Regions from separate parts of the Cohnella abietis genome, predicted to be linked through region 4. Evidence: riboswitches for the same ligand, from Rfam matches in the RefSeq annotation. Region 4 holds a riboswitch; each other region holds the start of a gene.
The links. A riboswitch is a leader RNA that binds a small molecule or an ion and turns the genes downstream of it on or off. The one in region 4 is predicted to bind cyclic di-AMP.

Region 1: another riboswitch for cyclic di-AMP. It lies ahead of KCTCHS21_RS06060 (CAP domain-containing protein); the one in region 4 lies ahead of KCTCHS21_RS21960 (3D domain-containing protein).
Region 2: another riboswitch for cyclic di-AMP. It lies ahead of KCTCHS21_RS17470 (hypothetical protein); the one in region 4 lies ahead of KCTCHS21_RS21960 (3D domain-containing protein).
Region 3: another riboswitch for cyclic di-AMP. It lies ahead of KCTCHS21_RS00210 (resuscitation-promoting factor); the one in region 4 lies ahead of KCTCHS21_RS21960 (3D domain-containing protein).

What each region holds. Positions count from the first base shown of each region.
Region 1 is NZ_AP019400.1:1,503,093-1,509,114, forward strand. Features, by position in the region: gene KCTCHS21_RS30820 (hypothetical protein) at 126-293, shown strand; gene KCTCHS21_RS06050 (IS3 family transposase) at 577-1,506, opposite strand; gene KCTCHS21_RS06055 (transposase) at 1,524-1,844, opposite strand; gene KCTCHS21_RS30825 (hypothetical protein) at 2,024-2,191, shown strand; gene KCTCHS21_RS06060 (CAP domain-containing protein) at 2,469-3,227, opposite strand; cyclic di-AMP (ydaO/yuaA leader) riboswitch at 3,233-3,364, opposite strand; gene thiL (thiamine-phosphate kinase) at 3,610-4,647, shown strand; gene tsaE (tRNA (adenosine(37)-N6)-threonylcarbamoyltransferase complex ATPase subunit type 1 TsaE) at 4,656-5,180, shown strand; gene tsaB (tRNA (adenosine(37)-N6)-threonylcarbamoyltransferase complex dimerization subunit type 1 TsaB) at 5,177-5,971, shown strand; gene rimI (ribosomal protein S18-alanine N-acetyltransferase) at 5,976-6,022, shown strand, end outside.
Region 2 is NZ_AP019400.1:4,008,425-4,014,446, reverse strand. Features, by position in the region: gene KCTCHS21_RS17490 (heavy metal translocating P-type ATPase) at 1-30, shown strand, start outside; gene KCTCHS21_RS17485 (sulfite exporter TauE/SafE family protein) at 32-715, shown strand; gene KCTCHS21_RS17480 (FixH family protein) at 736-1,143, opposite strand; gene KCTCHS21_RS17475 (AI-2E family transporter) at 1,311-2,474, opposite strand; cyclic di-AMP (ydaO/yuaA leader) riboswitch at 2,639-2,779, shown strand; gene KCTCHS21_RS17470 (hypothetical protein) at 2,930-3,586, shown strand; gene KCTCHS21_RS17465 (MerR family transcriptional regulator) at 3,887-4,651, shown strand; gene KCTCHS21_RS17460 (hypothetical protein) at 5,475-5,672, shown strand; gene KCTCHS21_RS17455 (hypothetical protein) at 5,692-6,022, shown strand, end outside.
Region 3 is NZ_AP019400.1:47,066-53,087, forward strand. Features, by position in the region: gene KCTCHS21_RS00200 (HD domain-containing protein) at 9-1,301, shown strand; gene KCTCHS21_RS00205 (TatD family hydrolase) at 1,323-2,096, shown strand; cyclic di-AMP (ydaO/yuaA leader) riboswitch at 2,274-2,491, shown strand; gene KCTCHS21_RS00210 (resuscitation-promoting factor) at 2,771-3,928, shown strand; gene rnmV (ribonuclease M5) at 4,484-5,035, shown strand; gene rsmA (16S rRNA (adenine(1518)-N(6)/adenine(1519)-N(6))-dimethyltransferase RsmA) at 5,042-6,022, shown strand, end outside.
Region 4 is NZ_AP019400.1:4,989,222-4,995,243, reverse strand. Features, by position in the region: gene KCTCHS21_RS21975 (TrkH family potassium uptake protein) at 1-887, shown strand, start outside; gene KCTCHS21_RS21970 (potassium channel family protein) at 903-1,565, shown strand; gene KCTCHS21_RS21965 (polysaccharide deacetylase family protein) at 1,714-2,478, shown strand; gene KCTCHS21_RS21960 (3D domain-containing protein) at 2,571-3,218, opposite strand; cyclic di-AMP (ydaO/yuaA leader) riboswitch at 3,224-3,381, opposite strand; gene KCTCHS21_RS21955 (LysR family transcriptional regulator) at 3,566-4,474, opposite strand; gene KCTCHS21_RS21950 (succinate dehydrogenase cytochrome b558 subunit) at 4,646-5,317, shown strand; gene sdhA (succinate dehydrogenase flavoprotein subunit) at 5,336-6,022, shown strand, end outside.

The DNA of each region.
Region 1 (6,022 bases), 3.5 Mb from region 4:
GTGCGCAAAGACAAGTGGGAGATGCACGAAATAATCGAACAACGGTGTCAGGGAGAGGCGCGATTGGAGGTAGGTGTACGAAATAATCGAGCTACTGGGTCTGGGAGAGGCACGATTGGAGGTATATGTACGAAATAATCGAGCAACGAGGGCGTGGAGAGGCACGATTGGAGGTAGATGTACGAAATAATCGAGCAACTGGTCAGAAAGAGGCACGTTTGAAGGTAGATGTACGAAATAATCGAGCAACGGGGTCAGGGATAGGCACGTTTGAAGGTAGATGTACGAAATAATCGAACAGAGAGGTCAGGAGGAGGTACGATTGGAGGTAGATGTACGAAATAATCGAGCAACGGGGTCGAGGATAGGCACGATTGGAGGTAGATGTACGAAATAATCGAGCAACTGGGTCAGAGAGATGCACGTTTGAAGGTAGATGTACGAAATAATCGAGCAACGGGGTCGAGGATAGGCACGATTGGAGGTAGATCGGTTCGGTCCCCTAATTCCGGAGAGTCTCCAAGTAAAACTGTTGTTATTATAGAATCCCATTCTTTTTCGCCGTTTTGCTCAAAATTACAGCACGCGATCGAATTTTTTGAGGTCTTCTTTGGTACCTTTTAACCAGTTCATGAATGCTGCTGGTGAACGCTTCCCTAAGCTGCCGTGCATCCGACGTGCGTTGTAAAATTCGATGTAGTCCCGCACTGCCTGGTACGCTGCTTCGAATGTTTCAAACGACGTCTTGTCCAATACGTCGCGTTCCAATGTGGCATGAAACGATTCGATGTAAGCATTCATATTTGGTGATTTTGGCGGGATACGCTCGTGAATAAAGGGCTCATTCTCATCTGCACTGAGCGCACCAAACGCCTTGCTTATAAACTGCGGGCCGTTGTCGGTCCGGATAATTGGCCTAGCTTCGCCCTGCGACAAGCGGGCTTTGAATGCAGCTTTCACTGTTTGACAGATATGGATAGCACTGCACGACGAGCCTAAGTGGTAACCGACAATGGTTCGGTCGTAGACATCGATCATGTCTGCCAGATAGAAGAACTGATCGTAACCCTCGACGTACCCATACTTAATGTCGAGCTGCCACAGCTGATTTGAAGCAGTGATGGTATGGTTGCGGGCTAATCGCCTTGGATAGTGAACAATTTTCCTACGCTGAGGCTTCAAAATGCCTAGCTCCTTGCAAAAACGGTATACCTTCTTATCATTAATCAAAGCCTGGTACTGGACACGTAAGCATTCTGCGAGCATGCGGTAGCCGTAGATATATTCTTCACCTGAAATGAGTTCCGTCAGCCATTCCTGCACCTGTGAATTGCTGACCTTATCGCCATTTTGCAGCAGGGTATGGGTGGACAGAGGTCTACCACGGGCAGGCGGACTCGAGGCAACGACTTCCAAATGGTTCTTCCTAAGACGGCGCTCATAGTACGTGGAAGAAGCCACTGCAACCATCTGTAATACGATTACGACTGCGTTTCCCCGCTCAATGAAGGTTGTGGCAACCTCTAGTTTGTCATCGAGAGAGGGTTCTTCTTTTTTATAAGTTCACGCAAAATCTCGAGTTCAAGTTCTTTCTCGCCCAAGACCTTCATAGCACGGGCATGTTTTTCCTCGAGTTCAAGATAGCGTTGTTCATCTGCTGCGCGTTCACTGAATGTAGGTATGCTATCATCGCCATGGGTTTCTTGAAACTCCTTCACCCAAGAGCGTATGGTCTCAGATGTAACCTCGTACTTACGTGCAACAATAGCTGGCTTTATACCAGATAAAGCTTCCCTAGCTGCTTGATGTCTTATAGCTTCAAAAGTGCGATTACGTCTCCTCATATATCCTCATCCCCCTATCTTAGTGTACCTTAACTTTGCAGGCACTCTCCAATCTATTTAGGGGGCTTAATAGAGATGTACGAAATAATCGAGCAACTGGGTCAGAGAGATGCACGTTTGAAGGTAGAAGTACGAAATAATCGAGCAACGTGGTCAGGGGGAGGCGCGATTGGAGGTAGGTGTACGAAATAATCGAGCTACTGGGTCTGGGAGAGGCACGATTGGAGGTAGATGTACGAAATAATCGAGCAACTGGTCAGAAAGAGGCACGTTTGAAGGTAGATGTACGAAATAATCGAGCAACTGGGGCGTGGAGAGGCACTCTTGGAGATAGATGTACGAAATAATCGAGCAACGGGGGCGTGGAGAGGTACTCTTGGAGATAGATGTACGAAATAATCGAGCAACGGGTCTTTGGAGAGGCACTCTTGGAGGTAGGTGTACGGAATAATCGAGCAACGAGATCGGGAAGAGGCACGTTTGAAGGTAGATGTACGAAATAATCGAGCAACGAGGTTTGGGAGAGGCACGATTAGAGCCAGCCAGATGGGGGAGGTAAGAAATTAAAGCCAAAAGGCGTTGATACAGGTTTTCCCTGCATCAACGCCTTCTGCCCTACTTCTTTTAAGAAATAAATTCTTGAACCCAGACGCCATTGTGGTAAGCAACGCCAATAATAGTGAAGTTGGCACTTAGGATATTAGCGCGATGACCAGGGCTATTCATCCATGCTGTCATTACTTCTTGAGGAGTACGTTGTCCCTTGGCAATGTTCTCACCTGCATAGCGATAGCTGATACCGTACGTTTTCATCATATCGAACGGTGAGCCGTAGGTCGGTGAATTATGGTCAAAATAACCGTTGTTATACATGTCTTTTGCTTTATCTAGAGCCATTTTGGTTAGAGTAGCATTAGATTCCTTCAAAGCACTTAGACCTGCTTTGGCGCGTTCCTGATTTACAAGTGTTACGACTTCAGTTGCGAATGAGGATGCTGGAGCTGTTGTGCCTGTGTCTGTCCCATTCCCTGGATTAGGCTTAGATGGCTGGGTTGGCACAGTGGGTTTAGATGGCTGAGTAGGTACAGTAGGCTTAGAAGGCTGGCTAGGCACGCTTGGCTTAGTTGGTGTTGATCCTTGACCGGAGCCTGTGTTTCCTGAACCCGTTGATGGTGCAGTTACGACTGGGTATTTGCCTTGCAGCCATTGTTGAAGGAGAGCATTAAGATCTATTCCAAGGCGACTATTGATTTGCGTAGTCGCTTGATTATTTCCAGTTACGCTTGCTGCTGATGCCGCGCCAACACCTGTAGGAATGGAAATCGCTAAAGCTAGCGTTCCTAATATAAGAGCTTTCTTAAAACCTGATTTGTTGTTACGCATAAATATGTTCCTCCCTTTGTTTGCCTGCGAAGTTAGCTGACGGGTTCGGGTCAAAGAGTTCCCTGCCGCACGATTAGCGGCTTCACCCCACTATGTGGTTTCTCCGCGTCCGCTGTGGACTTAGGCTTGGAATATCTCAAAGTCTATCAGCTAATCTGCTTGAAAACATTCCATAAATAATAGCAATTGATAAATACAAAGCCCGTTTTTATTGTTGTATCAGTGGATTAACTGCTAAAATTACAAATCGTTCATAATTATTTGAAGCTAGAAATATCGCTGTTTGTACTATAATAAAGCTTGGCAGAGTCGGGGTAGATTCTTTGCATGTTCAAGCACACACCGATATAATTAAAAGCATAATGAGATAAAGGGGTGCGCCGTGCCGCCACTCGACGAGTTCGGACTAATTCGTGCCTGGACGGAAGGTCGTCAAACTAAGGAGCTCCTTGGTGCTGCTGGCGTTACGCTTGGCATCGGAGATGATGCAGCTATTGTCGCTGGTGAATCAAGTCAGGAGTGGCTTTTTGCCATGGATACGATGGTGGAAGAGGTTCATTTTCGCAAGGAGACGATGAGCGAGTCGGATGTGGGTTTTAAAGCACTGGCCGCCAATATTAGCGATATTGCGGCGATGGGAGGTATCCCGAAGCTGGCGCTTGTGTCGGTAAGCGTTCCTCCTCACTGGACGGCTACGCGAATGAAGCAATTATTCGACGGGCTTTATTCATGCGCGAACCGATATGGAGTTGCGGTAATTGGCGGTGATACGACTTCAGCACCGAATCAGCTGGTCGTATCTATAACGGTTGTCGGCAACGTAGAGGCTGGCAAAGCTATTCGCCGTGACGGAGCAAAGCCTGGTCAGATCGTTTTTATGACTGGACCCACAGGATTATCTGCCGGAGGCTTACATGGTTTGCTTAAAAGCGCTGCGGAAGCAAGCCATACTACATTCAAGCTGCCACCAATACCATCTAGATTAGTTCAAGCCCATCAACGCCCTTCGCCTTCTGTGAAGGCAGGACGTATGCTGCTTGAGAATGGGTGGGGAGCGTCACTTAACGATGTAAGCGACGGAGTTGCCAGTGAAGCTTGGGAAATCGCTGAAGCCTCTCAAGTGAAGCTCGTATTGCATGAGAAGCTCTTACCTATTTCTGGTGAGCTAGCGTCGTATGCTCATGATAACGGTATCCAACCGTTGGAGTGGGTGTTGTACGGTGGCGAGGATTACGTCCTTCTTGGGACTGCGGACAAGCAGCATGAGCAAGCGATGAAGGAACATTTTCGCGCAGAAGGAATCCCCTTGTTTATTATTGGAGAAGTTGAAGCAGGAATTCCGGAAGTGGCTATGGAAACAGTGGGAGGCATCAATAAGCCCATTCCCAAGAGAGGTTACAATCATTTTTCGAAGGGATAATGTGAAGAATGCAGCACAATGAAAAAGCGGATTCACCCCAGCTATATAGCTGGGAAGCCTCTTCCGAGAAGGATACTATAGGTTTTGCAGAAGCGTTGGCTAAGCTAGCTGTCCCTGGAACTGTCCTAGCCGTTGACGGAGATTTAGGAGCGGGAAAAACGCGTTTTGCTCAAGCGTTTGCTGCTGCTATCGGAGTACGGGGAATTGTGAACAGTCCTACTTATACGATTATTAAAGAGTACGAGGGAGAGCATCTCCCTTTTTATCATATGGATGTTTATCGTTTGACATTGCCTGAAGCTGATGAGCTTGGGTTAGACGAATATTTTCATAGTGAAGGTGTAACTTTGGTTGAGTGGGCATCTCTTATTGAGCCCATTCTTCCTCAGGAGAGAATGTCTATTCAGATTGTGACGACTGGTCCTGATTCGCGGCGAATTATATGTCAACCGATGGGACAGCCCTACGAATCTTGGTGCCGGCAATTAGAAATGCTAGAGAAGGTAGACGAAGGGGAGAAACCAACCGTATGAAAATGAACGCAAGTAAGAGTGAGGATTCATCTGTGACGGTGCTTTCCTTCGATACCTCGACGGCTTTACTTGCAGTGGCTATCGTAAAGGACGGGACTCTGGTGGATTCCATTACCTCCTTCACGGAGCGTAATCATTCAGTCAGAATATTATCTGAAATTAAGGAGCTTCTTAACCGTAATGGGATAAAAGGTACAGAAATAGATGCCATCGCGGTAGGACAAGGTCCAGGCTCTTATACAGGGGTTCGCATCGCAGTTACGGCTGCCAAGACGCTAGCTTGGGCATGGGACAAGCCATTAATTGGAGTATCCAGCTTAGAAGCATTGGCATTCGGGGCGTGGAACTCTCTTCGACTTGCTAATGAGGATATGGCTTCAGATCGTGATACATGGATAGTTCCTCTAATGGACGCGAGACGTGGGCAAGTGTATACATCTCGTTATGCCGCTGACCATTGCGGAAAATGGGACACAATCGATAGTGACGCTATCCGACTTATCGCGGATTGGGCGGAGCGAATTGAGGAAGAGGCTACACTCGATCCGCAGGTAGCCACGATTTGGTTCGTCGGTGATACTTTACCCCACAAGACGACAATTGAGCTTTCAGAGCAATCCGGAATTCGCTTGCGTACTTTCGATTTCGACATGGATGCTGGAGCAGTTGGGCAGCTCGCAGAGCTTCGTTATCGACAAGGCGAACGGGACGATGTACACACCTTTGTTCCGAATTATACGCAGCTGACGGAAGCGGAAAATAAGCTCATTGCTGCTTCCAGAGGAGAGTGACGACATGGAATACCGATTAATGAATCTGAATGATATCAGCACAATCGTAGA
Region 2 (6,022 bases), 980 kb from region 4:
CAACGGAATCCGATAAGGAGTGGATCTTAAATTGATTTCCGCTAACGCCCTTGCGCTTGTTGCTCTGTCTGGAATTATGGGAGCGCCTCATTGTTTGATTATGTGTGGAGGTATTTCATCCTCATTCGCCATGAACGCCAAGGGAGAGCCTATTCGTTCCGTTCTTGCCTATAATGCAGGCCGAATCACAACTTACTCGCTTACGGGCCTTTTCATGGGGCTGGTGGGATCTTTCATCAACGTTGCAGGAGATTTTGTAGGCGTTCAAAGTATTGCAAGCTTTGTAGGAGGAGCTTTTATTTTAATATGGACCTATTGGCGTTATACGTTGCCGATTCCTCATCATTTTATACCGGGTAGTCGTAAAATGAACGCACGAATATCCGTCCTTCGGCAAAAATACGAATTAACGGGTGTATTTCTGACAGGGATTATGCTTGGTTTTCTTCCCTGTGGTTTGACCTATGCGATGCAGATGAACGCCGCAGCATCCGGATCTTGGTTTGATGGTTGGGTGATCATGCTGGTGTTCGGAATTTCAACTATGCCGATATTGCTGCTTGTTGCTTTGTTTGCTGGAAGCATTCGTAAGAAATGGCGAAAGGGCATGCGAAATGCTGGAGCGTCGTTAGCTTATCTGATGGGCTTTCTGTCTATTATGAAGGGCTTAGCGGCGAATGGCTGGGTGCCGAGCATTCATCCGTGGATTTGGTGAGGTAGAACTGTAGCCGAGATTTATTTTGATATAAAAGGATGCTTTACATGTAAAGTTTCGGTTGGTGTAACGAGAGTAACTGTAGCCTCCCACTTGCCTGACATCACAGGAATTCCTATGATATTGTACTTACCCGGCTCAACCTCATTCAAAGTCGTGGGGATTACACCGCAGAACATACTAGGCATCTCCAAGCTAACCTTCATATCGGGTTGGTCAAGTGGCTTCCCTGCGAGGTCGGTGAGGGTGAGTGAGAAGGAATTTTCATGCATGACCTTAGCCACTTGTTGGTTGGAGACGATCTCCATTCGTATATTTTCGTCACTAAACTTTGTGTTTAATGCGGCTTGATTTGTAGATGAAGGAAGATACATCCAGGCTCCAAGAAATGCGCACAAAATGACAAGGGAGTAGACAATCTTTTTCATTCTCACCCTTCCTTCCTCTGCGTATGCTGCTCTCAAGTGTATGAGGGCAAAGGAAAGAAAAGAAGCAGGTCAGCCCGCCATTATAGGAGGATTGACCTGCTTCTTTATTTTCAAATAACCTCCGACAAAAGCATTCTTTCGCTAATCCAAAGACATGAGAAAACTGTTTATGCTTGCGAATTTTCATCCTGTTCCAGTGCTGGTTCGTACAATTGTGTTTTTTCCTTAAACCATTTAAATAAATGAGTACCTATTACCTTCAGAATGGCATATCCAGGTACGGCTAGTATAATCCCGAGAATACCAAATAGGTTGCCAGCAGTAAGAATAACAAAGATTATCGTCACAGGATGAATATGCATGGATCTTCCCATGATTTGAGGAGAAATAAATTTCCCCTCTATAAGCTGGACGATTGTCCAAATCACAATCATTTTCAGAAGCATGACAGGCGAGGTAACCATAGCTACGATCAATGCTGGAGTAATAGCAATTGCAGGTCCTAAGTAAGGAACAATACTCGTGCAAGCTGCGATTACGGCCAGTACGAGGGAATAATCCAACCCGATTATGAGGTAACCGATGTACAGTAGAAACCCTATACAGAAGCTTACGATAATTTGCCCACGTATATAGGAGCTGATTTGATGGTTCATTTCAAGCAAGACCCGGAATGAACGTTTACGCAGGGGTGTAGGTACAAACCCAAGAACGAAAGGAGTTAATTTCCTACGATCCTTGAGCAGATAGAACAAGATGAAAGGTACGGTAACGACTGCAAGAACCGTTTCAGTTATTCTACCGAGCAAGCTTCCTAGTCCTGACCAAGTGTTACTAAGTAAACTTGATGCTCGAGATGAGAAATCATCGGCTAGCTTTGTGGAATCGAAACCGATCGTGTGCTGAAGCTGACTGAAAAACTCACTGCCGATAAGCTCCTCGGATTTTTCCTGTGCAACTCGGCTATAGGCCGGAAAGTTTTCAATTAAGCTAAAAATCTGATCGCGAAGTAACGGAAACACAATCATAACGACTAATGTAATAATCCCGATAATGATCAGATACAATATGACAATGGAATACACTCGTGGAAATCTCTTTCGTTCAAAGAAATCAACAATAGGATTTAACAAATAGAAGGCGACTCCAGTGAGCAGGAAAGGCAGAAATACAGTTTCTAAGATGACAATAAACGGGTGGAACACGTAAGAAATTTTGTTAATGACAAAGATGTTAAGCGTAAGTAAGAGAACAATAACGAGAAACAGGATGAGCTTCTGATTTAGAACCATCCATTTGAATCGATCTGACCATTTACGAGACTGTTGCATATCTCTTCCTCCTAATTCTGGTAAAAATGTGGAGAATTATTCGTGAAAATAAGGCCGTTGGTTGTCACTATGTACTGATCATAACGTTTCCGCACATGTGTATTCAAATCAAGCTGTAAAGAGACTTATTAAGAGACGTTGACATTCCAATTTATTAAGCCTAAAATTATAATACGCTTAATTTTCGAATTACGTTTCGAAAAGCGGGGGAACCAGTCTAGTGGGGCGAATCATTCGTTAAGAATGTAGGGTACCATCTTACCCAAGTCCGTCAGCTAACCTCGTCAGCAGTAGATGGGTCTGTTTCTAACTTCATTTGGAGAAACCTTCGGACCCTGTAACGGGGTTCTTTTTGTTATTTTTGAACCCTAACTGCTGGAACGTATTTGCGTTCCTTAGCTTGAGGTTCTTTTTTGTATTTGTCACCCGACAAGAAATTAATGGAGGTGAGTGTTATGGATCAAGCCCTTTCAGTAAAAAGTAATTACAATAGTCTGATGGAGCAGTCACAGTTAATCGTTCAACAGAACGTATCGAACCCCGCGTTAGATCCTAATGAGGAGAGATATGCTGTCTTGCACCTAATTATTCAAAATACGAATAGAGAGTCGCAAGATTATGATTTTGCCCATACGCAAACAGCAGTATACCGATTTATTTCCGTTATTTCTCAAATTGTTATAGGGTGGGGCGGCTTACTTATTGAGGGCAACCATCATGCGTATACAGCAATCTTCCCCTTATCGAAGCCGGATTCGAGTCTTCATAGCTGCATTTGTGGAGTGCAGATCATCAATGCTATTAATAATGTTATTCTTCCGTCTTTTGAACGTGAAGGAATAGATTCGCAGTATCGCTGCGCTGTTGGCATTAGCTTGGGGTCCGTGCAGGGTATTCAGACGGGATTAGAATCTCCTGTTCAAAGCCTTTACTACGGTGAGGGAATTAAGAGTGCTATGGAGTATGCAAGCATGTCGAACGGCCTAGTAATCGTCGATAAAATGATCAAAGACAACTTGGAGCGTTCCTATGCTGATTTGGAAGTGCAGCTTCTTCCATACCGTAAGCACGAGTGGGTAGGTTATCAATTTGTTGTCGGGCGTAATGGGTAAGTGGTTGGTTGCGCGGCTTGGGTTGGTGAATGGGCATCCATTTGTTGTAGGATTTCTCGGCTAAGTGGATGATTGCGCAGTATGGGTGGGGAAATTGGGATCCATTTGTCGCATGGCGTCGCGGTTAAGTGGATGAATGCGCAACTAGATAGGGAATTCACGTAACCAAGGCGAGCAAATCAAAGGTAAGCAAATTAAAGGTTCGCACATCAAAGCTCTTAGGAAACTCCCTTTTCAAACAAAGCTGTTGACTTTGACGTTACGTAAAGCTGTACAGTTATGTTGTCAGGAGGTGACCGCATGGAATATACGGTGCAAAAGCTAGGTCGATTGGCGGGGGTCAGTACGCGAACACTTCGTTACTATGATGAGATTGGCATTCTTAAGCCGGCAAGAATGAGCTCATCAGGTTATCGAATCTACGGTCAATCTGAAGTGGAAAGGCTGCAGCAAATCCTTTTTCACAGGGAGCTGGGGATCAGCCTGGACAGCATCAGAGAGATCGTTAATGACTCTTCTTTCGACGGTGCTAAAGCCCTTCTAGAACATCGCGAGCAGCTTCTCGACAAGAGAAAACAACTGGATCAGCTAATTGCCAACGTGGAAAAGACAATAGCTCTGAACGAGGGGAGACTTACTATGTCAGATGAAGAAAGATTTGAAGGGTTTAAGCAGAAGCTCATTAATGACAATGAGACATTGTATGGCACAGAAATTCGCAAGCGGTATGGTGATGATACTGTTAACAGGTCGAATAAGAAGCAGCTGGACATGACGCAGCAGGAGCACGATGAGCACACACGCCTTACCGAGGAAGTGCATGCTACTTTGGCAGAGGCATACAAGACGGGTGACCCTGCTAGTGATATTGCTCAGATGGCCGCAGATCTGCACAAAAAATGGTTGATGTATTATTGGAGCGAATACAGTAAAGAAGCCCATGCGGGACTTGCCCAAGGGTACGTGGATGACGAACGATTCCGCGCATACTATGACGCTGCTCAGCCAGGCTCAGCACAATTTCTAAGAGATGCGATCCACATCTATACAGGTCAGAACAAGTAAAGCTTATAATAGTGGGAGGCTGTTCCATAAGCTAAATTATGGGCAGCTTCTTTACTTTTTCAGGGAAGTATTTTCTGGGAAGTATATCTTTCGGCCGCTGTGGGCGGACTAAATGGTGGGAAACCGAGTTTCTGTGAGCTGTAGACCACTGAGAACGGACTAATTGGCGGAAAACCGGGAGTTGTTGAGCTGTAGACCGCTGAGAACGGACTAAATGGCGGAAAACCGAGTTTAGGTGTGCTTTAGACCGCTGTGGGCGGACTAAATGGCGGAAAACCGGGAGTTGTTGAGCTGTAGACCGCTGAGAACGGACTAAATGGTGGAAAACCGGGAGTTGTTGAGCTGTAGACCGCTGAGAACGGACTAATTGGTGGGAAACCGGGAGTTGTTGAGCTGTAGACCGCTGTGGGCGTACTAATTGGCGGAAAACCGAGTTTCTGTGAGCTGTAGACCGCTGAGAACGGACTAAATGGTGGGAAACCGGGTGTAGGTGCGCTGTAGACCGCTGTGGGCGGACTAAATGGTGGAAAACTTGGTGTCGGTGAGTTGCAAGCCGCTGAGAACGGACTAATTTGATGGAAAACCGGTTGTCGTAACGACTTGACCGCAGCCATTTATGCTTGTTAGCAGATGACAGTGCATGTTAAAGTAATCCCACGACACTCTACGGATTTAGGGGGGGCGAACCGGCTTCATGTCGGAGCGGCTACCAGTGCAAATTTGCTAGAAGATAAGCGCAAAGTGGTCCGACTAATTCGTTCCACCGTTTACCGACAGTGCCCGCATTTTCATCGCTAAGGATTGTGTGTGTTTTAAGTACGATGTGCAGAAAGAGGTTGGCTCGATGATTAAGGAAGAGATTATTAAAGATGGAATATGGGTTATGTTAATGACGATTACTTTCGTTATTTTCTTCTCTAAAAATATAAAAGCTAACTGGAAAGCATTTATTTTGTATTTATTGATGTTTACAGCTATGAGAGTCGTTACTAATTATATATTCGATCAGTTTGATATATAGGCAAGGAAGTGGGTAGAGCATGGCAGATTGGGAAAGAGCCAAGGAGTTATTTACATTTTATCAGGGTAGCTTTATACATATGTATCGTGAAGGCGTTCTCGACGAGTATAAGGGATTTGAAATTGCTAAAGAGAAGGAAACCGAGTGGCTCGATGAGATGGTTAATGAGTTTACTAAGCAATTATCGATTATGAGCTGGACTGGGGTAGTTGGATTGGAATCATTGGCAAGAAGCTATCCAAACCCAACAATACTTGAAAATGTAGCTACTTTCGCCTCCCGCCATCTCATGAGTGCAGATAGCGTGGTTAAACTTATCTATGCAGAGAAAATGATCAAATTGATTAAAT
Region 3 (6,022 bases), 2.1 Mb from region 4:
TGATGACTATGCTCAAGGAGCTGCAAGAAGAGAAGGTGTTTAAGGATCCTGTTCATAATTCCATCTACGTGCAAGATTTGACCATCTGGAAGCTCATTAATACGCCAGAGTTCCAACGTCTTAGAAGAATACGCCAGCTAGGCACCTCCTATCTTACTTTCCATGGAGCGGAGCATAGTAGATTTTCCCATTCTCTGGGTGTATATGAAATTACTCGGAAAATTATTTCTCAATTTGAGCGTAATAGATATGCCGATTGGCCGCAAGAGGAAAAATTACTAAGTCTTTGCGCCTCCCTGCTGCACGATGTAGGCCATGGGCCGTTCTCTCACTCTTTAGAAGAGATCTTTCATATCGATCATGAGCAATGGACCTGTGAAGTTATACTGGGCGATACAGGAATTAATCAGATTTTAAGACAGGTTGACCCACAATTCCCGGAAAAAGTAGCCTCTGTTATTCGTAAAAAATATGAGAAGCCGATTGTTGTAAGCCTCGTGTCGAGCCAGCTGGATGCTGATCGTATGGACTATTTATTGCGTGACGCTTATTTTACAGGAGTAAATTACGGCACCTTTGATATAGATCGTATTCTTCGTATGCTTCGTCCATATAAAGGTAAAATTGTCGTAAAAGAAAGCGGAATGCATGCGGTAGAAGATTATTTAATGTCTCGCTACCAGATGTATTGGCAGGTGTATTTTCACCCTGTAACTCGAAGCTCAGAAATCATTCTTCGACAAATTTTTAGAAGGGCAAGTGAGCTTCATGGGGAAGGCTATGAATTCGGTTTCATGCTTCCTCCAATCCGTGAATTATTGGAAGGATCAATTACGCTGCATCAATACCTAAAGCTGGATGAGGCCATGCTGCAGACGGTATTCGGACAATGGTCTGACGAGCGGGACGAGCTGTTGTCAGATTTATGCAGACGGTTCTTAAATCGACAGCTCTACAAGTATGCTGAGCTTGAGAGTGAGGACAAAAATTGGCTTGAGAGTATTAGACACGAGTGGCAGGAAATCGGGTTGAATCCGGACTATCATATGGAATTTGATACACCTATGGACTCCCCTTATGCGATCTATAAACCAGGGGCTTTACCAGATAGTAAAGAGAAGCCTCCTATCCTTCTTTTGAATGAGCATGAGCAGTTGACAGAAATATCTGTTAAGTCCGATATTATTCGATCTATTGCCGGACTTCACCGTGGGAAATACTACATTTATTATCCGGAGGAGAGAGTGCTCCCTCACGTTGAAAAGCTCAGTTTGGAAACACGTAAAAAACTATCTATATAATAGAAGGAGACAACTTCCGACATGCTCATCGACACCCATGCACACCTTGATTCTTCTAAGTTCGACAACGATCGCGATGAGGTCATCTCCCGTGCTCTAGAAGCGGGTGTAGACACAATAGTTAACATTGGATTTAACCGCGAGACGATACCCACAACGATGTCTTTGGCAGAAAAATATGATTTTATTTACGCTGTCGTAGGGTGGCACCCTACGGATGCGATAGATATGAATCTTGTTGAGGATTTGGCCTGGATTGAACAGCTTTGCAGTCATCCCAAAGTCGTAGCTATTGGTGAGATCGGACTTGATTATTACTGGGATACATCACCCAAAGATATCCAGCAGACTGTATTTCGTGAACAGATTCGATTAGCTAGACGTTTGAACAAACCCATTGTTATTCATAATCGCGATGCTCATGAAGATATATTGCGTTTGCTTAAAGAAGAGAAGGCCTCTGAAGTGGGCGGAATCATGCATTGCTTCTCGGGAAGCTGGGAAACGGCCAAGCAATGCCTTGATATGAACTTCTATATTTCCTTCGGAGGTCCAGTCACATTCAAGAATGCAAGGGTTCCTAAAGAGGTGTTAGAGCGTGTTCCGCTCGATCGTTTGCTACTAGAAACAGATGCTCCTTATTTGACCCCTCATCCCTATCGGGGAAAGCGGAATGAATCGGCTTATGTTCGTCTTGTTGCGGAGACAGCAGCGGAGATAAAGAGGCTTTCTTTGGAAGAAATTGCTAAAATAACGAGTGAAAACGGTCGTCGCTGTTTGGGTATAACGAGATAAACGGAATATAAGTGAGAAAAACAGACCGGTACGAAGAAAAAACTGGCTTTTGTCGCTGATAATGATAAACTACTGGTCAATTTCGGTCAAAATGGGGAAATTCGTCCATTGTACCTTCTTTACACCGTTGGTAAGTAGAGGTTATTATCAACAACAGAAGTTCGAATATGACATTCCTTTTCCAGTGCGCTAAATCTCCCAAATGGGAGAGTGGGGGACCCAACGCAGCGACGATTTTATACATTGTCCAAAGCGGTCCGAGCAATCTTGGGGTGAATTTTGCAAGTGACATTGACAAGGCTCTAGCTGAGTATCTTGTCATGCATGTAGCAAATAGGGCAACTCTCTTTGTCCGAATCCGACAGCTAACCCCGCAAGCGTTATAGAGAGAGGTCAACCTCGTGCCGCGCTATTTCCCTTACATTCTACTACAAGCGGAAGCCACGAACAGGTCCTCTGTCTCGATGGCTTTTTGTGTTGAAAAAAAGGGTAGTAGGTGCTTGTACCTCTTGTATAAGCCTGTACGAACTGGTTAAGGCGGCGCTTAGATTTCACAGCTTGAATCTGCCAATTCTTGTCTGGAGGATAAGTGTCGATATCAAAATTGGATTAGTCGCGTCAGACAATAGTCATGTATCACAGTCGACGACGGGGCTATGAGGAGGAGCGAGAAAATGGGCGTTATTCCTGTTAGGGAAACCCATGATCCACGACCGACCGGCAAGCTTTTCGCACTGCGGTGGAAGCCTGAGCATGTGCGCGCAGTATTATTAGGCGCAATTCTTGTGTTTGCCATCACGATCATGTTCATGTCCTTGCTGCAGAAAGCAGCTACTAAGAGCATCACGATTATCGATAACGGTATTGCCTCCGTTTTCGTAACCCAAACATCGAACGTACTCGGTTTCCTCGAGGAACAGGACATACAAGTTGGACCGAATGACCGCCTCTCCTTGCAGCTTGCAGATCCTCTTAAAGAGGGAAGTCAGATCGTAATTGATCGTGCGGTAGGAGTTACAATCAAGGCGGATGGCAAGAAGGAAGTTGCCTACACAATCGAAGACACGGTTGGGGGAGTCATAAGCGAGTTGAATATTTCACTGAATGATGAGGATCGGGTATCTCCGGCACTCAGCAGCCCATTGAAGGATGGGATGACCGTATCGGTCGTTAGGGTGCGTAAAGAAGTCGTAGAGACCAAGCGCCCAATCGCATTTACGGTAGTGGAGCAGAAGAACAAGGACCTAGAAACAGGCAAGCAAAAGGTAGTCACAACGGGGAAAGATGGACTTGTTGTGCTCAAGACAGAACGAGTTTATGAAGATGGTAAGCTGGTTAGCCAAGAAATGATTGAGAAGACTATTGCACAGCCTGCCGTGCAGCAGGTCGTTGCTATTGGCACGAAGAAAAAGCCTGAGGTTGTCACACTTTCTTACAACGGAAAGCCCTCTTCAGCTGAAGCCAAGACCGTTAGTCTGAATGGTAGAAGCGTCAAGGTTAAGCGTATGCTTAGCAATGTCACGCTTACCGCGTATTCTGCAGGGGAAGCCTCAACAGGTAAATCCAAAGGTGATACAGGCTATGGTATAACCTCTTCAGGTGCAGTTGTGCAGGAAGGTCGTACGATTGCGGTAGATCCTAAAGTTATTCCTATCGGATGGTGGGTTTACATTGAGGGCATCGGGTTTAGAAGAGCGGAAGACACAGGTAGCGCGGTCAAAGGTAAGAAGATCGATGTTTATTATGACAGCGAGAAGCATGTCAATAAGTTTGGACTGAAGCGTGGATACACGGTTTATGTCATTGGCCCTGTTAAGCCTTCTGCGGATTAATTAGCTACGTTTCGTAAGGAACTCATATATAAATCATGATCGGGAAGAAGCTGAAGGGCTTCCTCCCGATTTTTTCTTTGGTTCTTCGCGCGCGCCTAGCCAAGCTGGGAGACAAATAAAGTACCCAAAAGTGCCAAAGTGCCAAAGTGCCAAAGTGCCAAAGTTCCAAAGTTCCAAAGTTCCAAAGTTCCAAAGTTCCAAAGTTCCAGTGTCCCCCACCCCCCGCTAGTCGTGACAAGAAAAGTACGATGTAATTCATCGCTAATAGCAAGTAGGTGTGCCGCCAAACACACAATAGCGATGTTTATGATCGTACTTGCTACACAATAGGCTCTGCATCTGATCATTTTCGTCGAAGTAGAATGTTTTTCATCGCTAATAGCAAGTAAGGGCACCTCCAAACACACATTAGCGATGATTATGATCGTACGTGTTCACCCAGTGTGCTGCAGTTGTTCATCTCCGTAAGCTCGAGGAAGAAGCGCTTTTACTTGCTGTCTTCCTTAATCTCGTATACGCTTGTAAGATCGGCTTTGTAAAGGCGGAATAAATATCATGGTTCAAGAAATGATTGTCGTTGAAGGTAAGGACGATACAACGGCTGTTAAGCGTGCTGTGGGCGCGGATACAATTGAAACTGGCGGTTCTGCCATAGGAGAAGACGTGCTTCGTCGTATTGAGCTGGCACAAGCCCGTAGAGGAGTCATCATACTGACTGATCCCGATGCCCCGGGAGAGCGCATTCGTAAGATCGTAGCGGAGCGTGTGCCGGGCTGCAAGCATGCTTTCCTGACGAAGGATGAGGCTAGAGGGCGCAGGGGAATCGGCGTAGAGCACGCTTCAGATGCAGCTATTCAAAGAGCGCTTGAGGTTGTGCGAAGTCCAGAGGGCGATTCTGGGGAGCTTGGAGAGATTGAATGGAACGATTTGCTAGATACAGGTCTTATCGTGCAGCCTTCATCGGCGCGCCGCAGGGAGCGTATGGGGGAGCTGCTAGGGATCGGTTATGCGAATGGCAAACAATTTTACAAAAGATGTCTCATGTTCCGAATTACGCGGGTAGAGTTTCTAGCTGCATTGGAACAACTGGAGCGGGAAGGGTTATAGATTAACATGAAAAAACCAACAGACAAGAACGGCGTGGCTAAGAAGAAGTATGGCGTTCATACAAAGCCGTATGAGTATAACAAGTCAACCAAGCCAGAGGCTGGATCATCGAAGGCGGGTAGTGCAACAACTGCGCCACCGAAAGATATTTTGAAGGAAATTGCGACCTCCAGTCGGACTCGCGAAATCATTCGTAAGCACCGGTTCACTTTCAAGAAGAGCTTGGGTCAGAATTTTCTGATCGATGGAGACGTGCTAGATCAGATAATTGCTGCTGCAGGTTTGGACGAGACACGGGGGGCTTTGGAGATTGGTCCCGGTATTGGGTCCCTTACAGAGCAGCTTGCCAAAGTAGCGGGAAAAGTAACTGCGGTGGAAATCGACAGGCGCCTTATTCCCATTCTAGAGGACGTCATGTCCCCTTATAATAACGTTAGCGTTGTTCACAGCGACATTCTTAAGACGGATTTGAAGCAGCTTTGGCAGGAGCAATTTTCCGGTTTAACGGGAGTTAGTGTAGTTGCCAATCTTCCGTATTACGTCACGACTCCGATTATTATGAAGCTGCTAGAGGAAAGACTGCCGCTTGAAAATATTGTCGTTATGGTTCAGAAGGAAGTCGCGGAGAGAATGGCGGCTAAACCGGGCGGGAAGGAATTCGGCAGCTTAAGCATTGCCGTACAGTATTACTGTGAGCCTGAACTAGTATGTATAGTGCCGGGTAAGTCATTTATTCCTGCACCTAATGTTAGCTCCGCTGTCATTAAGCTGAAACGGAGGCAGGAGCCTGCTGTCCAAGTGGCGGATGAAACGAAATATTTTCATGTGGTCCAGACTGCTTTCGCACAGCGCCGCAAAACACTTGCCAATAACCTCTCTGCTTTTTCCGGTAAGGAGCGTAAGGGAGAGCTGTCGGATATACTACTGAAAATTGGAATTCAGCCGGAGCGCCGTGCAGAGACGCTTTCTCTGCAAGAGTTCGCTGAC
Region 4 (6,022 bases):
TCGATATGCCTGTAGGAAAAGCTTTGTATCATGGTGTGTTTCACTCCATTTCTATTTTCAATAATGCCGGATTTGATTTGTCGGGTGAATTCAAAAGCTTCTCAGCTTACTCGTCGGATGTATATATGAATATCGTTTCAATGGCACTCATTATTCTCGGTGGCTTTGGTTTTATCGTGCTTGCGGATTTGTTCGATTGGCGCAAAAAACAAAGGTTTTCATTACATACCAAAGTGGTGCTTAGTGTAACAGCTATTTTGATCGTTGTCGGCACACTTGTTATTTTCATATTTGAATACACGAATGGGCGATCTGTGGGAGATACCGGGTTTGGTCATAAATTGCTCGTATCGCTATTCCAATCGGTCACCACTCGTTCAGGAGGAGTTACTACAGTTGATGTTACGGAATTTCGTCAAGCGACGCAATTTTTCATCATCATTCTGATGTTTATCGGTGCTTCTCCTGGGTCGACAGGTGGAGGGATTAAGACAACGACTTTCGCTGTTCTAGTCGGTGCAGTGCTGGCGATGATTCGTGGTAAGGACGATGTTGTGTTATTCCGCCTCCGATTGGCACAGGAACGAGTGTACAAGGCGGTTACGGTCACTTTGTTCTGTATTGGGATCGTCATGCTTGGAACTATGGTGTTAGCAACGACTGAGGATGCGGCCTTCTTGAAAATTCTGTTCGAAGTAACCTCGGCGTTCGGTACGGTCGGCTTGTCTATGGGGTTAACTGGTGATCTAACCGTGACGGGGAAAATAACAATCATCATTCTGATGTTCATAGGTCGTTTAGGGCCTTTAACTTTGACTTATGCTCTGGGACCAAAACAGGGAAGAGCGCTTTATCGTCATGCAGAGGGGAAAATCATAATTGGGTAGGGGGCCGGAAGCCGGATGAAAGTGAATCAATTCGTAATAATAGGGCTGGGACGGTTCGGATCAAGCTTGGGGACTGAGCTTATGAGGCTAGGTAATGAGGTTCTTGGTGTCGATCGTGATGAAGAGAAGGTCCAGGATCTTTCCCATATACTCACACATGCGGTAGTGGCGGATGCGACAGAGGAAGAGGTGCTTCGATCCATTGGTGCGCGTAACTTCGATTGCGGTATTGTTGCGATTGGGGATGATGTCCAAGCGAGCATTTTGGCTACGATTCTTCTAAAGGATCTTGGGGTCAAAAAGGTCGTGGCTAAAGCGGTATCGGATCTGCATGGGCGTGTGCTGGAACGAATTGGTGTTGATCGGATTATATATCCAGAGCGAGATATGGGAATCCGGGTAGCGCATCAGCTCGTATCGCCTAATCTGCTGGATTATATTGAGCTATCGCAGCAATATACAATAGCAGAGCTTGCTGTCCCCCAGTGCCTATCAGGGAAATCGTTAGACGATGTTAATCCAAGAGGCAGATTTGGCTGCAGTATTGTGGCCATCAACAAGCCCAAAGGAATTATTATTGCTCCCGTAGCTAAAGATGTCCTTACCATAGATGATGTTATGGTTGTTATTGGAACCAATGTACAAATCGAGCAGTTCCAGGATTCAATTAGACAATAGCTTGTTAAATGAATAGGTAGCAATCCCAGAAATCTCCACAACTTCGGTAGCAGACTAGTATGGAAAGTAATTACTTCCCTTTTGAATGAAAAACCTCCCATTCGCTCAGGCTATAGGTAAGATGAGCGGTATGGGGAGGATGGGCGTGATGAGAAAGAGGCGTTATGGAAAAGCGGTGATGGTGCTGATGATAGGCACGATCACCCTTTTGTCTTTATGGACGAATAGCTCTGATGCTGTAGCTAAGCCTTCCGGTGTAAAATGGTCTGAGCTTGAGCGCAGATATGAGGGTGTTTTTGTATTGTCTGCATCGCGCGGATCACGCAAAGTGGCATTGACGTTTGACGATGTCCCAGATCCAAGGTTTACGCCACAGGTGCTCAATGTGCTGAAGAGGAAGAAGATTCATGCGACCTTTTTTGTCGTTGGAACACGCAGCAGTAAGCATCCCGATTTATTGAGGCGTATCCATAGAGAAGGCCATAACATTGGCAACCATTCGTACAGCCATCCTGATTTTTCGAAGCTACCTTTGGTGAAAATGCAAGAGCAGATCGGCAGAGCGGAGGCGGTAATAGAGGGGATTGTTGGGTTTAATCCAAAGCTTGTGCGCCCGCCATATGGTGAAATATTGCCAAGACAATTAGAGTGGGCGAAGAAAAAGAATTATACCGTTGTCAACTGGGATGTGGACTCCTCGGATTGGCGTCAATTGAGCGCAGAGCAGGTTTTTCGGAATGTGACTAGAGCAGTTCGGCCAGGATCAGTTGTCCTAATGCATGCAGGAGGAGGCCAAGGCCAGAATTTATTAGGCACAGTTAACGCACTTCCGCGAATTATAGACTGGCTTCGCCTTCATGACTATGAGCCAGTTACTTTGACGGAGCTATTGGCCATACCTGAGAAACGGTAGGGACAAGCATTATAGAAAAAAAGGGCCATCCAACAGCACATTAAATGTGATGGATAGCCCCAAAAGATACAGTTTTCTGTAAAAAACCTTACTTAGTTCAAAATATATACCTTAACACTCTGAAATCCAAAATCAGATACAAAATTGCGCGAGCCAGGAACGAAAATGTCGATACGATTGCCTTTAATAGCGCCGCCCTTATCAGTTGCTGTAGCGACTAAGCCGCCTGTCGGCAAGCCGGCGAAATCATACCCAGTAATGAAAACCTTGGTTCCTAAAGGAATAACATCTGAATCAACGGCTATCGTTCCAAGCTTAAGCGGATTGCCGAAGTAATCAACTGCGCCCCATTTGCCATTCTCCTCAGATGAAGCCGAATAAGCTGATGCTGTGATGTTTATGACTTTGGAGAAGGGTAAGGATTGACCGCTTGACGTCGTAATGGATTGGGCCGAAACTACTGGTTCGGCTATTGGGACGGAATCCATTGCTGCTTTCGATAAATTGTTCGGGATAACCAGTTTTAATCCTGCGTAAATGTTCAATGGATCAACTTTAGGATTGGCATTCATGAGCTGCTGAAGCGGGACACCCATTTGCTTCGAGAGCTTCCAGAACGTATCGTTTTCCTTAGCCGTATAGGCGGTAGCCGCGTGAGCGGTTAATCCCGGGAGCAGAATAGCAGCTCCTAATACTAGCGCTGCAGATCGTGTACTTAGCTTTTTCCAACTGTGATTCATTGATAAAATCCTCCTAGATTGGCCGGCGAGGTTAGCTGTCGGACTCGGGCTGGGAGACAACCCTACGCTTGATTATTGCGATTCACCCCAAGTACAATCGGTTGCCCGGAAGGTACTTTTGTTTCTTTTCCCCCGCACCTGGCGGTTTTGGCCGAATTTTTGTGCAAATCTAAGCATGGTTACTAAAACAATTACTAAACCATTCATTAGATCGCGATGTTACAACGTACTACCCCTTCCATTGTTTGGGTAGCCGCCTTTACTACTTGTAAAAGGTTAGCATAGTAAAGAGGGGTATCCTACAGGAAAGTTAAGGTAAACGCTCTCAAACCCTTGCTACGACAGGCTTAAATAGTGGTCTGGTTCCGGGCAAAATAAGCTCTTGTTTCCTCAATGAGATAGCGTGTAGAAGGTGCAAGCCACGCAGGATCGCCATGGATAAGAGACGTCGTCCGCTTTGTTTCCTCCAGCTCTGGGATTCGCACGAGATACAAATCATTATCTTTAAGCACTTGCTCGCGTAAATAGGATTTGGGCAATAGAGTACCTGCTCTACAAGCGGACAACAAACGGATGATCGCCTCGAAGGAGTCGATTTCCATGCGGACGTCTGGCTTCAGATTATGCCTACGGAATAACTGGTCAGTAAGCGTGCGATACCAAGTGCCTGGAGCGAACAAAATCATCGGCAAGCCATTCAAATCGTCGACCTCAAATTGTGTTCTTTCTAATATAAAGTGTGTTCTAGGAAGAACGAGTATAAGATGATCGTCAAACAAGGGTAAACTGGTAATGGAGGCATCGTCCTCGACGGATGAGGCGACTAGTCCGAAATCAACCTTGCGTTCCTTTACTAGCGTAGTAATTTCATGCGACTTGCCGGTCACTGCTTTAATTTCAAGATTCGGGTGCTTCTCTGTCATCGCAGTAATCAGAGCAGGTAGTGTCGTCTGAAGGGTCGTTAGACTAGCGCCAATTGTAGCTATAGGTGCTTCCGCGGATTTGAAGGCGTTCAGCTTCTGTAAGTAGCTGCCGTGAAAGCGGCGTAGCTCCAATGCAAATTCGTAAGTGAGCTGTCCGGCTGCAGTTAGCTCCAATCGCTTTCCGATTCTTCTGAATAAATCGACCTCTAGCTCAGATTCTAGTCGAGCAATTCTACGTGATAAGGCAGGCTGAGATAGATTTAGCCTTTCGGCCGCTTTATTCAGACTTGTATGCTCCACAATCATAGAAAACAGACGCATATCCTCAAGCATATGGCTTCACCATTCCCTTATGCAAAATAGTTATAAGTAATAATATTAAATAAGCAATTCCATTATAAGCGAAAATAGAGTAACCTTAAAAGCGATGACATTAAGGTGACGATTGGTTAAGTCTGACATTAAAGTCGAACAGAAGGATGCGAAAGGAGATCGAAGACAGATATGAAAGGTAATTCTTACCTACCGAGAAAGCTTCATTCGCTACTTGGTGTAATTCCGCTCGGATTGTTCATTATCGAGCATGCATTAACGAACTACTCCGCTTGGGAAGGCGGAACGGAGGGCTTTAGCAGCATGATTGATCTGCTAAATAGCTTGCCCCTCGTTTTCTTTATAGAAATGTTCGTTATATGGCTCCCGATGTTATTTCATGGGGTTTATGGTTTGTATATCGCTTATCAATCAAACGTAAATACGGGGCGATTCAGCTACGGACGTAACTGGGCATTTACGTTGCAACGGATTACAGGTGTAATTACGTTTATCTTCGTAGCTTGGCACGTTTACGAAACCCGTGTTCAGATTGCACTTGGTAATGTCACGCATGAGGAATTAGGACAGCACATGAATAGCATCGTAAGTAATCCAACTGTATTTACGATTTATGTTGTTGCCGTAATTGCTGCAACCTTCCACTTTGCTAACGGTCTCTGGGCATTTCTTGTTAGCTGGGGTATTACTGTTGGTCCGCGTGCACAAAAAATTTCTTCTAATATTTGCATGGTCATCTTCGTGATCATTGCTACTTTGTTCTTATTGTCTCTGTTCGCGTTCCGCGGCGATGAGTTCGCATCGGCAGCAGCAGCTACATTGAGTTCAGTCACAGTAGGTTAGAGGGAGGGAGAACTTAGAATGGCTACTCAAAAGGTAATTGTCGTTGGAGGCGGGCTTGCTGGCTTGATGGCGACAATCAAAGCGGCTGAAGCCGGGGTAAGGGTTGATTTATTTTCAATCGTGCCTGTAAAAAGATCACATTCCGTTTGCGCGCAAGGTGGCATAAACGGAGCAGTTAATACCAAAGGTGAAGGCGACTCCCCTTGGGAGCACTTTGATGATACGGTTTATGGAGGCGACTTTCTCGCGAATCAGCCGCCAGTAAAAGCGATGTGCGAAGCAGCGCCGGGTATTATCCACTTAATGGACCGGATGGGTGTTATGTTCAATCGGACGCCAGAAGGTTTGCTTGATTTCCGCCGTTTCGGAGGTACACAGTATCACCGTACAGCTTTTGCGGGTGCAACGACTGGTCAACAGCTGCTTTACGCGTTGGACGAGCAGGTACGTCGCTGGGAAGCTGCAGGACTAGTGCAGAAATTTGAGCATTGGGAATTTACTTCGGTCGTTCTTGACGATGACGGAGTATGCCGCGGTATTTCTGCGCAAGATCTACGCTCCATGGAAACAGTAACCTTCCGTGGCGATGCTGTTATTCTTGCAACAGGCGGTCCTGGTATTATTTTTGGTAAAACGACGAACTCGGTTATTAATACAGGAACTGCTGCGAGTGCTGTATACCAACAAGGTGTACATTATGCTAAC